2 regions of the Pseudovibrio sp. SCP20 genome follow, and region 2 is predicted to be linked to the other one. Evidence: predicted binding sites of a transcription regulator. Region 2 holds the regulator's gene; the other holds the start of a gene.
What was found. The regulator LexA, encoded in region 2, represses DNA repair genes until DNA is damaged. The targets are predictions, from matches to a motif close to TGTTCNNNNTGTGTTCNG.

Region 1 (7,626 bases), 140 kb from region 2:
CCAGAATCCGTCTCTAACCCATTGAAATACTATAACAATAACACAGCTGCTTCACGCACACTGATTGAAGCGTGCGTGAAGAATGACATCAAGCACTTCATCTTCTCTTCTACAGCTGCTGTTTATGGGGATCCGGAAGTTATTCCGGTTTCTGAAGATGCCCCCCTAACCCCCTTAAGCCCTTACGGCACTTCAAAGCTTATGACAGAGCTCATGCTGCGCGACACCGCCGCCGCGCATGACTTCAAATACACCGCATTGCGCTACTTCAACGTGGCAGGAGCCGACCCTGAAGGCCGTACAGGCCAATCAACCAAAAACGCCACCCATTTGATCAAGGTTGCCTGCGAAGCAGCGCTTGGCAAGCGCACTCATCTCGGCATTTTTGGCGATGATTTCGACACTCCCGACGGCACCGGTGTGCGTGACTACATCCACGTGTCCGACCTCGCAAGCGCGCACTATCTCGCCCTCAAGCGCCTGCGTGATGGCGGCGACAGCATCGTCATGAACGCTGGCTATGGCGACGGCTATTCCGTACTGCAGGTGATTGATGCTGTGAAAGCTGTCTCCGACGTCAACTTTGAAGTCAAACAAGAGCCACGCCGCGCCGGCGACTCTCCAAAAGTGGTGGCCGACAACTCCCGGATTATGAGCAACTTGGATTGGAAGCCACAGTTCGATGATCTGCCGACAATCGTGAAGCACGCGCTGGACTGGGAAAAGAAGCTCCAATTCAGAAACAGCCTCTAACAAAAATGCCGACTGAAACTCTCAGTCGGCACCCCTTCTATTTCAGAAAACCCAGGCATCCTTATGGAATGCGAACAACCCGATCTCCGGGCTTAATCCCAAGCTCAGCAGCACGACCTGCCAGAACCTCCAGAACATATTTTGCAGGCAATCCAGAAGGGATAATCTCCTCAGAGAACGGAACCGTGTTCGCTGCGATGCTCTTAATCTTGTAATCAGAGCCAATAAAAATGATATCGAGCGAAGTCGGTGTGTTTTTCATCCAGAAGTATTGAAGACCCGATTGCGGAAAAATAAACAACATTCCCTGATCCGGCTTCAGATCAGTCCGCCCCATCAGTCCCTGCGCTCTGTCATCAGCCGTCTCGGCCACCTCAACCTGAAACTCATGTGTCCCGTTATCGCTACGAACCTCAACCGTTTCAGTTCGCATACCTGCTGAAAACGCTGTTGTCACACCCATTAATAATACTAGAAAAGCTAATCGAAGAACCGTCATACCGCTCGCTCTGAACCTCTTTTCTTTAAGCTTTGAGGCAAAGAAAAACCCTTGGCAAGTCACCAAGGGCTTGAAATCGGCAAATCTCAATATTGTGATCTGATCAAACAGATCTCTTTAGTGCGATGCTGGAATATGTGTGCCATTTCCAACAGGGCGAACCTCTGCAGCCATCTTGCCTTTTGGACCATCCCCAAAGCGCACCTGAACCTTCTGGCCTGGACGCAACTCAGTGATACCAAAGCGGCGCAGAGTTTCCATATGAATAAAGATATCTTCCGTGCCTTCACCGCGTGTCAGGAAGCCAAAGCCTTTGACACGGTTAAACCACTTCACCTCAGCCTCAACAAAGCTACCCTCTGGCGTGACCTGAACATGAGTGCGGGATGGCGGCAGCTGTGACGGATGAACCGCATAGCTTTCATCCATGGAAAGAATGCGCATCGCCTGCAAACCACGTGGACGATTTAAGACCTCACAAACAACGCGAGCCCCCTCATAGGCAGTCTGATACCCGTCTCTGCGCAAGCATGTAACATGCAGCAAGACGTCAGGCAGATCGTCTTCCGGCTCTACAAAACCATAGCCTTTCCCAATATCAAACCACTTGATTGTTCCTGCTACCTGAAGAACATCTAAGGCTGTATCGTCAACCAGGTCCTCGACAGAGCCTACCTGAGGCGCCGTTTTTACCACCATGATGAATGCCCCGAAATTTGCCGCATCTGAAATGTAGCGTCCATTTCGAACCGAACGCCACTTGATTCCACGAAAAGAATATCATCACGCCCGACGCCAAGAAGGTAAAAAATTAACAAAGAGCTAAATGATCCCCCATTGATTTGGTTAGTGTTGTCCTATCAACACCATTTACCTGAAGTTTGGAGGGGGTATAGCTAACACTACTGAAGATTTTATCCCATGAAACCCCGTGTTACTTTCGAAAGCCCACCACTTCATCGGATACACACTACTGCGAAGCGTACCTTGTATATTCCCAAATCAGAAATACTAGGCACCCTTTCCCTTTATCATTTTTCACGCTAGCTTCGCTCAACTTCAACCTCCGCTGGCTCCTGTTCTGAGAGCCACCCCTATAAGAAAGAGTTCGACATGCGTTATCTGCACACCATGGTCCGGGTCAAAGATCTGGATGAGTCACTTAACTTCTACTGCACCATTTTCGGACTGGAAGAAGTACGCCGCCACGAAAGTGAGGCAGGCCGTTTCACATTGGTGTTCCTTGCTGCACCTGAAGATAAAGAAGCCTTCAACGCTTCTTCTGCTCCTGCGCTGGAACTGACTTATAACTGGGACCCGGAGGAATACACCGGCGGCCGCAACTTCGGCCACCTCGCCTATGAAGTCGATAACATCTATGAGACCTGCGAAAAACTGCAGGCGGCTGGCATCACCATCAACCGCCCACCACGTGACGGCCGCATGGCATTCATCGTTTCTCCAGATGGCATTTCCATCGAACTGCTACAAAAAGGCGGAAATCTTGAGCCAGCCGAACCATGGCTCTCCATGGGCAACACCGGAAGCTGGTAATCCCAGAGGATCTGATGCAGCGCCTCAATCAGCATTGAGGCGCTGAAATCAAAGCATAATTAAGAAAAGTATATGCCATCCTCATATTTGTGGATTGTTTGAATTATAAAATTTTAAGCACTAGACATTATCCTAGTGAAAACCTATAAGCCTCCTCACACAGCGCGCCGCACGGCGAAAACGCTGTAGAGTGCGCCCATCGTCTAGCGGTTAGGACGCCGCCCTTTCACGGCGGAAACAGGGGTTCGATTCCCCTTGGGCGTGCCATTTCTCTTCCTTACATTGTGATAAGATCTGCAAGCAAATGGCTTCGTCTGCATAAATGCATACAAAGCGTCTCTGCTCTAGCGACCTCCTACCCTGCAAGTCTAACTCTATCAGCTCCCAAGCTGAGAGAAGCTGCGCACTCTCATAAACTGCGGCTAACAAAAAAGCCCGGCAATGAGCTCGCACTCACACCGGGCCTTAAAGAATATCGCGCTTGGCTTAGAACGGGATTTCGTCGTCCATTCCGCCGCCGAAACCGCCGGATGGAGCCTGTCCACCGCCGCCGCTTCCGCCGAAGCCACCGCCCTGGTTGCCACCGCCACCAAAGCCACCGCCCTGGTCGTAGCCACCACCGCCGCCGCCAAAGCCGCCGCCGGACTGACCACCCTGGCCACCCATACCGCCGCCTTCACCGCGACCATCAAGCATGGTCAGCGTAGAATTGAAGCCCTGCAGAACAATCTCGGTAGAATACTTGTCCTGACCGCTTTGGTCCTGCCATTTGCGGGTCTGCAGCTGACCTTCGATGTAAACCTTGGAACCTTTGCGCAGGTATTGCTCAGCAACCTTTGCAAGGCCTTCATTAAACACAACAACGCGGTGCCATTCAGTACGTTCACGACGCTCGCCGCTGTTGCGATCACGCCAGCTTTCGGAAGTCGCGATGCGCAAGTTGACGATCGGACGACCATCCTGCGTACGGCGAATTTCCGGATCTGCGCCCAAGTTTCCAACCAAAATGACTTTATTGACGCTACCGGCCATTGAATTACTCCTAAATCTGAACCAACTCATAGCTGAGCAGGTTAAGTTGGCAAGTAACCTATGCTCCGCGCTCTACAAATCAAACAGGCTTTCGCAAAAGCGGCCTCGGTTGTCCACATTTCCGAGGCTTTCCCTTTGAATATCAGGCGTCAGGAAGCAAGGCTCTCCACTCGTTCTATATTTGTTCCAGTACAATGCCTTGTGAAACCGCCAAGTTCAACTCTCAATTTTTCTAAAGGACAATTTTCCGAGAGCGAACTCAAAAAGGCTTGCTCCTTAAAATTGTTCCGTTTATGTTCCACCTGATTTCCAGCGCACATTCTCCTTCATTTTGAGGATCGCGCCTTGACCTGTTTTGCTTTTTATATGCGAACTCGGCATCCGTGATAAAGGACAGTTCCATGGCGAAGTCGCCAACACATGACATCGAAAACAATTCCACGCGCGCTGATCTAATGAAGCAGATTACTGTACGCGGCGCACGCGAACATAACTTGAAAAATGTGGATCTGGACCTTCCACGCGATAGCCTGATCGTCATGACCGGCCTGTCCGGCTCAGGCAAATCCTCCCTCGCCTTTGACACCATCTACGCTGAAGGGCAGCGCCGCTACGTTGAAAGCCTGAGCGCTTACGCCCGCCAGTTCCTTGAAATGATGCAGAAACCGGATGTTGATCAGATCGACGGCCTGTCTCCAGCCATCTCCATCGAGCAGAAGACGACCTCCAAAAACCCACGCTCCACCGTGGGCACGGTGACTGAGATCTACGATTACATGCGCCTTCTGTTTGCGCGTGTTGGCATCCCATACTCCCCGGCAACCGGTCTTCCGATTGAAAGCCAGACCGTCTCTCAGATGGTCGATCGCGTCTTGATGCTGGACGAAGGCACACGCCTTTACCTGCTGGCCCCAATCGTGCGTGGCCGCAAAGGGGAGTATAGAAAAGAGCTCGCCGAGCTCATGAAAAAGGGCTTTCAGCGCGTCAAAATTGATGGCGAGTACTACGAAATCGCTGATGCGCCAGCACTGGATAAGAAATTCAAGCACGACATTGATGTGGTCGTTGACCGTGTTGTCGTGCGTGAAGACATGACTGGCCGCCTCGCAGATTCTCTGGAAACAGCTCTGGAACTGGCCGAAGGCCTGGCAACAATTGAGTTTGCCGATCAGAAGGACGAAAAAGGCAAAGCCAAGCAAATCGTCTTTTCAGAAAAGTTCGCCTGCCCGGTCTCCGGCTTTACGATTCCTGAGATTGAACCGCGTCTGTTCTCATTCAACAACCCGTTCGGCGCCTGTCCGACCTGTGACGGTCTGGGCACCAAACTGGCGTTTGAAGCTGAACTTGTTGTGCCGGATCAGTCCTTGTCTTTGCGCGGCGGCGCAATCCTGCCGTGGTCCAAAACCGGTTCCACCTCTCCTTATTACACCCAGACCTTGGAAGCGCTGGCCAAGCACTACAAACAGCCAATGACCAAAGCCTGGAAGGAACTGCCAGAAGATTTCCGCAATGCGGTCCTGTTTGGCACAGGCAAAACCAAAGTGCAGTTCGTCTATGATGACGGCACCCGTTCCTACAAAACAGAAAAGCCGTTTGAAGGCGTCGTCGGCAACATCGAACGCCGCTGGCGTGAAACCGATTCCCAAATGGTGCGCGATGAGCTGTCCCGTTACCAATCCGACCACGCCTGTGACGCCTGCAATGGCTACCGCCTAAAACCAGAAGCGCTGTGCGTGAAGATTGCAGACCGCCACATTGGCGAGATCACCGCACTCTCCATCAAAACAGCACACGACTGGTTCTCCAGCATCGAAGAGAAGCTCTCAGACAAACAGAACGAGATCGCCTATCGCATCCTGAAGGAAATCCGTGAGCGCCTGAAGTTCCTCAATGACGTTGGTCTTGAGTATCTCTCCATGGACCGCTCCTCCGGCACCCTATCAGGTGGCGAAAGCCAGCGTATCCGTCTTGCATCTCAGATTGGTTCCGGCCTCACCGGCGTTCTTTATGTTTTGGACGAACCATCCATCGGCCTCCACCAGCGCGACAACGCACGTCTGCTGGAAACGCTGAAACACCTGCGTAATCTGGGCAACACCGTCATCGTGGTTGAACACGACGAAGACGCCGTTCTCACAGCTGACCATGTGGTGGATGTGGGACCGGGCGCTGGTATTCATGGCGGCCAGGTGGTTGCACAAGGTACACCAGAAGAAGTGATGGCCAACCCTGCCTCTCTCACTGGTAAGTACCTTTCCGGCAAAATGAGCATCCCGCAGCCGGATGAGCCACGCAAGATTGACAAGAACCGTCAGATCAAGGTCTTCGGCGCCCGCGGCAACAACCTGAAAGAAGTCGACGCAAGCATCCCGCTTGGTACATTCAGCTGTGTGACAGGTGTGTCCGGCGGTGGCAAATCCACCTTCCTGATCGATACCGTCTACAAGGCAACCGCTCGTCGCCTCAACGGTGCGCGCGACAACCCTGCTCCGCATGACCGTATCGAAGGTCTGGAGCGACTGGATAAAGTCATCGACATCGACCAGTCTCCAATTGGCAGAACCCCACGCTCTAACCCGGCCACCTACACCGGCGCCTTCACGCCGATCCGCGAGTGGTTCGCAGGCATGCCGGAAGCAAAAGCACGTGGTTATGCGCCAGGCCGCTTCTCCTTCAACGTGAAAGGCGGACGCTGTGAGGCATGTCAGGGTGACGGTGTCATCAAGATTGAAATGCACTTCCTGCCGGATGTGTACGTCACGTGTGATGTCTGTAAAGGCAAACGCTACAATCGCGAGACGCTGGAAGTTCAGTTCAAAGGAAAATCCATTGCAGATGTTCTGGATATGACTGTTGAGGAAGCAGCTGGCTTCTTCTCCGCCGTGCCATCCATCCGCGATAAAATGGAAACCCTCGCCCGCGTTGGCCTCGGCTACATCAAGGTTGGCCAACAGGCAACCACTTTGTCTGGCGGTGAAGCGCAGCGCGTGAAACTGGCAAAAGAGCTTTCCAAGCGCTCCACAGGCCGCACGCTTTACATTCTGGATGAGCCAACAACCGGCCTGCACTTCCATGATGTCGCCAAACTGCTCGATGTTCTTCACGAACTCGTAGATCAGGGCAACACGGTGCTTGTGATTGAACACAATCTGGAAGTGATCCGTACTGCCGACTGGATTCTCGACCTTGGTCCAGAAGGCGGCGATGGTGGCGGCACCATCGTGGCAACCGGTCGCCCAAGGGACGTTGCAGAGGTGCCGGAAAGCTATACCGGTCAGTTCCTCAAAGAACTGTTTGATCGACGAAGCGCCAACAAACTGGACGCAGCAGAATAGTTATCCAAAGGCCGGGCACTGTCCCGGCCTTTTCTTTTGCACATTTTGCGCACGCAGAGCCGCTCACCTCACTCCAATGGCATAAGTTGCCAATGCACGCACCTTTGTCTGCGACATCGGCTCAAAGCGCCTTACTCCTTGAAATATGATTAAATTTTTAGCTCTAAGTGCCTGAAAACCGGCCTTTCAGCTTTTCAGGTATGCAGATTTGTGCCGCAGATCACAAAATTGCTGCGACGCACAATCGCACTTCTTGGCATTTATGTCGTTTTGAGGAGTGTTAGCGCCATCATTCGCCACAATGCCATGCATTTTTTGCATATCGGACATGCGAAATGATGTGATGCACAATCGGAAAGTCTTTTGTATAAATCAACTCAAGGCCGCTGAGGAACTCCTCCCAATCAAACCTCGGCAGCCTAACATACAATCCTCAAGTGGCACCTCCTCCCA
Region 2 (7,626 bases):
CGTCCAGATTCTCATTTGCGAATTTGACTGTGCCCTGAACCTGATCTTCTACAATGGTGTCGCCTTCCAGCGGCGCTTTCAGGCGGATTGCAGGAGCGATGCTGTCCGGAGCTTCAGACGGGTCACGATCGCGCCATGTGCCGTCATAGCGCGGCGGACGGCCTTCTGCGCGGGCCTTCTCGCGCATTTCGTTCACTTCTTCCGGCGTGCAGTAGCAATAGTAAGCTGTGCCTTCCTTAACCATCTGCTCCGCCACTTCGCGGTGACGATCAACACGGCCATACTGGGAGATCGGCTCGCCGTCCCAGTCCATGCCCAGCCAGGACAGGCCATCCAGAAGTGCGTCTACAGCTTCCTCGGTGGAGCGGGACCGGTCTGTGTCTTCAATACGCAGCAGCATTTTGCCGCCGCTGTGTTTAGCCAGCAGCCAGTTGAACAGGGCTGTACGGGCGCCACCAATATGCAGGTAGCCGGTAGGAGAAGGCGCAAAGCGCGTGACGACAGGTTTAGTCATAGCTCGTCCGGAAAAGTTTCAAGTTACTTCGAATAGTTTGGGGTAATTACGGCGGGGCGCCGTATCTCTGCGGGCTGTGTACCATAGCATTGAAAAGTTCCCAAGTGGCAGAAAGGGACTTAAGGGTGCGCGAGGGGCAATCATCCTCAGACAAGACGCAATCTGGTGGTTCGGCTCCCAGAATAGACGCGCTTTGCCTGAAGGGGGATAAGTTTTCTTCCTCAGCCTTTGAGGGGGATCTGTTGCCCGCTGAGGATGTTCTGGAGCCTGTGAGAACACAGCAACGCAGAAAAACGCAAATCAACGCAAAAAACGCACATAGTAACGCAACTGAGTGCTTTCATGAGGGAAATCAGCGTGTTGGGGTGTGGGAGCGATGTGTTGCGGCTGCGTTGGCCATTCGTGCTGCATTTTTCTGGATAGTGAGGCCGGATTGGCCGGCGGTAATAAGTTATGCCCGCACGGCTCTCTCTCAGGATTGGGATCGCGGGCAGGGCATTGTATGGTATGCGCTGAGCCATATGGCGGGCGTACTGGTATATTTTTCGCTGCCTGCCGAGCCTTACAGTGTTTTAAGCGGACTTTCCGCTATCTTATTGGGATTGTTTGTTTTTCGCAGAATGAAGCGTGGGCGGTCTACGATCGGTATTACAGCGCTTTTGTTTTTTGCGCTCGGCTTTTTTCTCTCGGATTTGCGCGTGGAATTTGCGCGCGGCGACCCGCTGGAGCGTCCTGTTACGCGGAAGGTGGAGGGAGTTGTCACCGGTCTCAAGCAGTCTGGGCAGCACTCTTACTCTGTGATCCTCGGAGAGGTGCTGGAACATTCCAAGAGGGGGACAACTCCGCTTTACTACAAAATCCGGCTTAGCCTGAAAGGGATGAAAGAAGCTCCGGTGATGGGGGATAAGATGCAGCTGAAGGCGCGTCTTCTGCCGCCTGGTGGGGCTGTGCGACCCGGCGGCTATGATTTTGCCCGAACTGCGTTTTTTGACGGGATCGGCGCGGTTGGTTATGCGCTTTCCAGGCCTGTTGTGCTCACCCGTGATGGGGGCACTGGATTTCTGCAGCATGTGGATACGATACGAAGCAGTATCGCTGGACGCATCCGGCGGGTGTTGGATTATTCGCCAGAAAGTGCTTTTGCTGTTGCTCTCCTTGTAGGTAAACGGGACTATCTGGCTTCCGCTGATAAAGACGCCCTGCGCAACGCCGGCCTCGCACATGTCCTCGCTATTTCCGGTATGCATATGGGGCTGGTGACCTCTCTGGTTTTCCTCGCGGCGCGGCTGGTTCTGTCTCTTAGTCAAAGCCTTGCTTTGAAGGGACATATTCACGTTTACGCTAGTATCGCCGCGTTGATTGCGGCAACGGTTTATCTCAGTTTGTCAGGGACTTCTGTCGCCACACAGCGGGCTTACATGATGGCGGTGCTGATCTTATGCGCTGGACTGCTTGGTCGCCGTGCGTTCAGCCTGCGCGGACTTGCTCTCGCCTGCCTCCTCCTTTTAAGCCTGCGTCCAGAGGAGATCTTATCCCCGGGCTTCCAAATGTCCTTCATCGCCGTCCTCGCATTGCTGACAGCTTACTCCTTTGGCAAAGACTGGCTTCGGGACGATCGGGAAACCTATGTTTTAAAAGGGAAATCTAGTGTTCTGCGCACTCTCAGAAAGCCCGCAAAGTGGCTTTTTGCCTGTGCAATGACCTCCCTGATCGCAGGCGCCGCAACCGCTCCAATTGCTGCAATGCACTTTGAGCAGATCGCACCCTATGGGGTGGTTGGTAACGTGCTGGCCATGCCGCTGGTGACCTTTGTGGTTATGCCCCTTGGCCTGCTTGCCCTGCTCACGATCCCACTTGGCGCTGATGCGTTCTTTCTGCAGGGCATGGAGGTGGGGTTATCTCTGGTGCTGAAGGCAGCCTACTGGGTGAGCGCGCTGAGTGATGGGCTCACCAATCTGGGTGTTGCCAGTGTCTCTGGTTACCTGTTGGTGATCCTTGCAAGTATCACACTCTGCATCATGCCGCTGCGTCTGAAATGGCTTTCCGTACCAGCATTTGCAGCGGGCCTCATAGGCTTTGTGGTGGAACAGCCACCTGATGTGATGATTGCCGATGCAGGTAAGCATATCGGGTTTTATGGTGAGGACGGGTCCTTCCGCCTCACATCTTCACGTATGTCGTTCGCTGCTGATAGCCTGCTGCGGGTAGGGGGATACTCTGCGAACTCCTTCAAAGAGCATAAAACGCGGGCAGCAGACCGTTCCTGTGATGAGGAGGGCTGTGTGTTGGCGTTATACCCGCACGGAGCGATGGGCGGTGGAGGGGAGCAAAGGCCGTCAGTCATTCTGGCGCAGTCGAAGGTGGAGGGCGTTCTGGAGGCTGATTGTCAGCTGGCATCCATCATAGTGACCCAAGCTCAAGCCCCTTTCAGCTGCAATGCTGAGCTGGTTTTGGATCAGAAGACTTTTGGAGAACGAGGCTCGGTTTACATCTGGTTGTCAGACCAAGCGGAAAACGGGCATAAAATAAAAAAAGTGCGCTGGGCATATGATGCTCAGCGCAGACCTTGGAATCCTAAATTGCCTATAGCAACCAGCGCTTTAATAGCGGCGGAAGAGCGCAATCATCTTGCCCTGAATGCGGACGCGCCCCGGGCCGAAGATGCGAGTTTCGTAGGCGGGGTTGGCCGCTTCAAGCGCGACTGAGGCACCTTTTTTGCGCAGGCGTTTCAGGGTTGCTTCCTCATCATCGATCAGCGCCACGACGATTTCACCGTTATCCGCAGTGTCGCCGCGTTTAATCAGCACTGTATCCCCGTCGAAGATGCCTGCGTCGATCATGGAGTCACCTTTGACTTCCAGCGCGTAGTGTTCACCGCGGCCCATCAGGTCTGCAGGCATTGCAATGGAATGGCTCTGATGCTGGATTGCTTCGATTGGTACACCCGCTGCAATGCGGCCCATCACCGGGATTTCCAGCGTTGGCACTTCGTCAGGAGACGGTGTGCGTGGTGGGGGCGGCGTGGCGACCTTCTTGCTCAGCGAGCCTTCAATGACCTCAGGCGCAAAGCCCTTTTCCTTGGCCGCAGGCTTCAGGCCGGGTGCAATGGATTCAGGCAGCTTGAGGATTTCCAGCGCTCGGGCTCTATTTGGCAGGCGGCGAATGAAGCCGCGCTCTTCCAGAGCTGTGATCAGCCGGTGAATGCCGGATTTGGAACGGAGGTCCAGCGCGTCCTTCATCTCATCGAAGGAGGGTGGAACACCTGCTTCCTTCAAGCGTTGATGGATGAACATCAAAAGCTCGTGTTGCTTCTGTGTAAGCATCTTTTATCCCCGTTCGCTCCTAAGCGCAGATTGAAAGTGAGCGGCCATACTCTCCGGTTCCGGAGATGACCATTCGTTGATTTGCATTCCCAACAAGCTGAAAGACTTCAACTTCTGCGATTGGGAGGACAAAACACGAACGTACTCTACCTGTTCTCATTGTGTTCTGCAATGGGTTTGTTGCGTTTAAGCCCTGCTAGAACTGGGGGAATTGGATTTTGATGGGTGAGTGGACAGGGGTTGTCCACTCTCGTCTTTCGGATTTAGCGTAGCTTGAGAAGCTCAACTTTTTCGCCTGCCGATGCAGCCGGTGCGTGTGGCGGGCGAACAATCAGAGCGTCTGCTTTGGTGAGCAGTGCAAGCATTGAGGAATCCTGCTTACCAAACGGCTCGGTTGTCAGATTGCCTTGCGCGTCGGTGCTCAGGCTGGCGCGCAGGTAGTCCTGACGCAGGTCGTTTGCAGGCAGGTCAGCGGTCAGCGTGGCTTTGGTAACGCCTTGATTTGCCAAAGCTACTGTGCGGCCCAGCATTTTGTCGAGGAGAGGTCCAAGGAAGAGGAGGGCGCAGACAAGACTTGATACCGGATTGCCCGGCAGGCCGAGGACTTTCATCGGGCCAAGAGCGCCTGCCATGAGTGGTTTGCCCGGACGCATGGCAATTCGCCAGAAGCCGAGCTCCATGCCTTCTGCTCCGAGCACGTCCTGAATGAGGTCGTGGTCGCCAACAGATGCGCCGCCGAGCGTGACCAGAACATCGGCTTTGGCCTCAATTGCCTGCTTGACGCGAGCTGTGATTTCTTCAGGCTGGTCCGGGGCGATGCCCAGCATCATTGGGATACCGCCGCAGTTTTTCACAAACTCTGCGATGCCGACCTGGTTGGAAGCGATGATTTGATTCGGGCCCGGTGTCTGACCCGGTTCAACAAGCTCGTCTCCGTTTGCGAGGATGGCGACAACCGGCTTCTTGCGCACCGGCAAACTTGCGTGGTTCATCGCGCCTGCAAGGGAAAGCTCGCGGAAGCCGAGTGGGGCGCCTGCTTTGAGGAGGATCTGGCCTTCTTGGAAGTCCAGTCCGGCAGGGCGGATGAACTTGCCAACAGTTACGCTCTCTTGGCAGAACAGGTTATCCCCGTCGCGGCGGGCATTTTCCTGCATCAGGATCGCATCCGCACCAGCTGGGACCGGTGCACCTGTGAAGATACGCAGGGCTTCGCCGTCTTGCAGTGTGCCGTCGAAGTTATGCCCGGCAGCGACTTCACCGATAACCTTTAGTGCGCGCTCAGGATCTTCTGTGTCAGCTGCTTTTACAGCATAACCATCCATTGCGGAGGCGGAGAACGGAGGTTGGGTCCGGGTTGCGGCAACATCTTGTGCCAACACGCGTTCGCCTGCTTCCAGAAGCGGTAAGCTTTCGCTTGCGGTTGGGTTTACGTCCTTGAGGAGGCGGTCGAGTGCTTCTTCGATGCTGATCAGGCTCATTTGGAGTTATCCTCCTCAGCCAGATAGTGACCGGACTTACCACCCTTTTTCTCCAGCAGGCGAATCTCACCAATCTCCATGGAACGATCAACGGCTTTGGCCATATCGTAGATCGTCAGGCACGCAACAGAAGCAGCTGTCAGCGCTTCCATCTCAATGCCAGTCTGACCAGAGACCTTTGCGAAGACTTCAATCTCAATGCCCGGCAGCTCCGGGTTTGGTGTGAAGTCCACCTGTACCTTGGAAAGAGCCAGCGGATGACACAACGGGATCAGCTCATGGGTGCGCTTGGCAGCCATGATGCCGGCGATGCGCGCCGTTGCCAGTACGTCGCCTTTCTTGGCATTGCCGGAAAGGATCATGTCCAGAGTCTCACGCTGCATCTTCACCTGACCGCCAGCGCGGGCGATGCGTGAGGTGACCTCTTTCTCCGAGATGTCGACCATATGAGCCGCACCACTGTCATCAAGGTGAGTGAGTTTTGGAGAAAGTTCTGACATTTTCTTGCCTCTGGACACAGTTTGTTCAGGTCATTGCCTTTTGCAGGCTGTTGATTTTCTTAGCGTTTAAGCAGCGCTTTGGTGGCGTTCTCTAAATCGTCCTGCCGCATCAGGCTTTCACCGATGAGGAAGGTGGAGATGCCGGATTTTTCCATGCGGGAAAGATCTTCGGGAGTAAACAGGCCGCTTTCGCCCACGATGATCCGGTCTTGCGGGATCAATGGGGCAAGACGTTCACTGGTCTCCAGCGATGTCTCGAATGTTTTCAGGTTGCGGTTGTTGATGCCGACGAGTGGTGAGGTGAGCTTCAGCGCGCGTTTCAGCTCAGCCTCATCATGCACCTCAATCAGTGCATCCATTCCAAGCTCAAAAGCTGTGTCTTCCAGCTCTTTGGCCAATGCATCATCAACGGCTGCCATGATGATAAGGATACAGTCTGCACCCCAAGCGCGGGCCTCATGCACCTGATAGGTGTCGTAAAGAAAGTCTTTGCGCAGGACTGGCAGGGAGACTTCATTGCGGGCTGCGACGAGGTACTCTGGCTTGCCCTGGAAGGACGGTGTGTCGGTCAGTACGGACAAACAGGCCGCGCCACCTTTTTCATAGGCTTTTGCGAGTGCGGGCGGGTTAAAGTCCGCGCGGATCAGGCCTTTGGACGGGCTGGCTTTTTTTACCTCAGCGATCAGCGCGTACTCACCGTTTGCATGCTTTGCTTTCAGTGCGTTTGCGAAGCCGCGGGTTGGAGTTGCTGCCTTGATCGCCGCATCCAGATCAGCCAGAGAAGTTTGCGCTTTTGCAGCGGCAATCTCTTCACGTTTGTAAGCTTCGATTTTCTTAAGGATATCTGACATGGGATCCGTGGTCTTAGAGTTTCATGTTAGCAGCTGTTGCAGCGTCGGAGGCTTCAACAAGTTTGTCCAGTCGGGAAAGGGCGGTACCTGTATCGATTGCCTGTGCAGCCATCTCTACACCGTCTGTGAGGGTGGAGACTTTATCAGCAACGATCAGGGACGCTGCGGAGTTGAGCAGGACGATATCGCGGTACGCGTTCTTGGCGCCTTGCAGTACTTCTCGCAGGGCTTGAGCGTTCTCTTTTGGATCGCCACCCTTCAGATCTTCCGTCTTTGCAACAGGCAAGCCTGCATCTTCTGGTGAGATGGTGAAGGTGTTGATGCTGCCGTTTTTCAGTTCGGCGACAAAGGTCGTTCCGGTCGTGGTGATTTCATCCATGCCATCGGAGCCGTTGACGATCCAGGCTTTCTCTGTACCTAATTCTTTCAGGGTGTTGGCGAGCGGCTCAACCCATTGCTGTGCGAACACGCCGGTCATCTGGCGCTTTGCGCCTGCCGGGTTGGCGAGAGGGCCGAGCAAGTTGAAGATGGTTCTGGTGCCGAGTTCGATGCGAGCCGGGCCAACGTGGCGCATGGCTTTATGGTGGTTTGGCGCGAACATGAAGCCGATGCCGGCCTCGTGGATGCAATGACTGATGCCGTTTGCGTCCAGATCCAGATTGATGCCCAGTTCAGCCAGCGCTTCAGCAGAGCCTGATTTGGAGGAGAGGGAACGGTTGCCGTGTTTGGCAATTGTTACGCCGCAGCCTGCGACCACAATCGCTGTGCAGGTTGAGATGTTGTAGGAGCCGGATGCATCACCGCCAGTGCCAACAATGTCGATGGCGTGGTCTGGTGCCTTTACCGGGATCATCTTGGCGCGCATGGTCTCGACTGCTGCGGAGATTTCGTCGATGGTTTCGCCGCGCAAGCGCAGGGCCATCAGGAAACCTCCAATCTGAGCAGGAGTTGCGGCGCCTG

Region 1: the regulator LexA is predicted to act here: its motif matches at 4,010-4,027, upstream of uvrA (excinuclease ABC subunit UvrA).

What each region holds. Positions count from the first base shown of each region.
Region 1 covers NZ_JBYMDH010000001.1:1,375,031-1,382,656, forward strand. Annotated here, with positions in the region: gene galE (UDP-glucose 4-epimerase GalE) at 1-753, shown strand, start outside; gene AC3CB2_RS06055 (DUF192 domain-containing protein) at 815-1,216, opposite strand; gene AC3CB2_RS06060 (cold-shock protein) at 1,370-1,951, opposite strand; gene AC3CB2_RS06065 (VOC family protein) at 2,366-2,806, shown strand; tRNA gene AC3CB2_RS06070 (tRNA-Glu) at 2,999-3,073, shown strand; gene AC3CB2_RS06075 (single-stranded DNA-binding protein) at 3,293-3,838, opposite strand; gene uvrA (excinuclease ABC subunit UvrA) at 4,240-7,173, shown strand.
Region 2 covers NZ_JBYMDH010000001.1:1,518,914-1,526,539, reverse strand. Annotated here, with positions in the region: gene gltX (glutamate--tRNA ligase) at 1-514, opposite strand, end outside; gene AC3CB2_RS06665 (ComEC/Rec2 family competence protein) at 1,036-3,219, shown strand; gene lexA (transcriptional repressor LexA) at 3,115-3,837, opposite strand; gene AC3CB2_RS06655 (molybdopterin molybdotransferase MoeA) at 4,101-5,315, opposite strand; gene moaC (cyclic pyranopterin monophosphate synthase MoaC) at 5,312-5,815, opposite strand; gene trpC (indole-3-glycerol phosphate synthase TrpC) at 5,875-6,666, opposite strand; gene trpD (anthranilate phosphoribosyltransferase) at 6,680-7,626, opposite strand, start outside.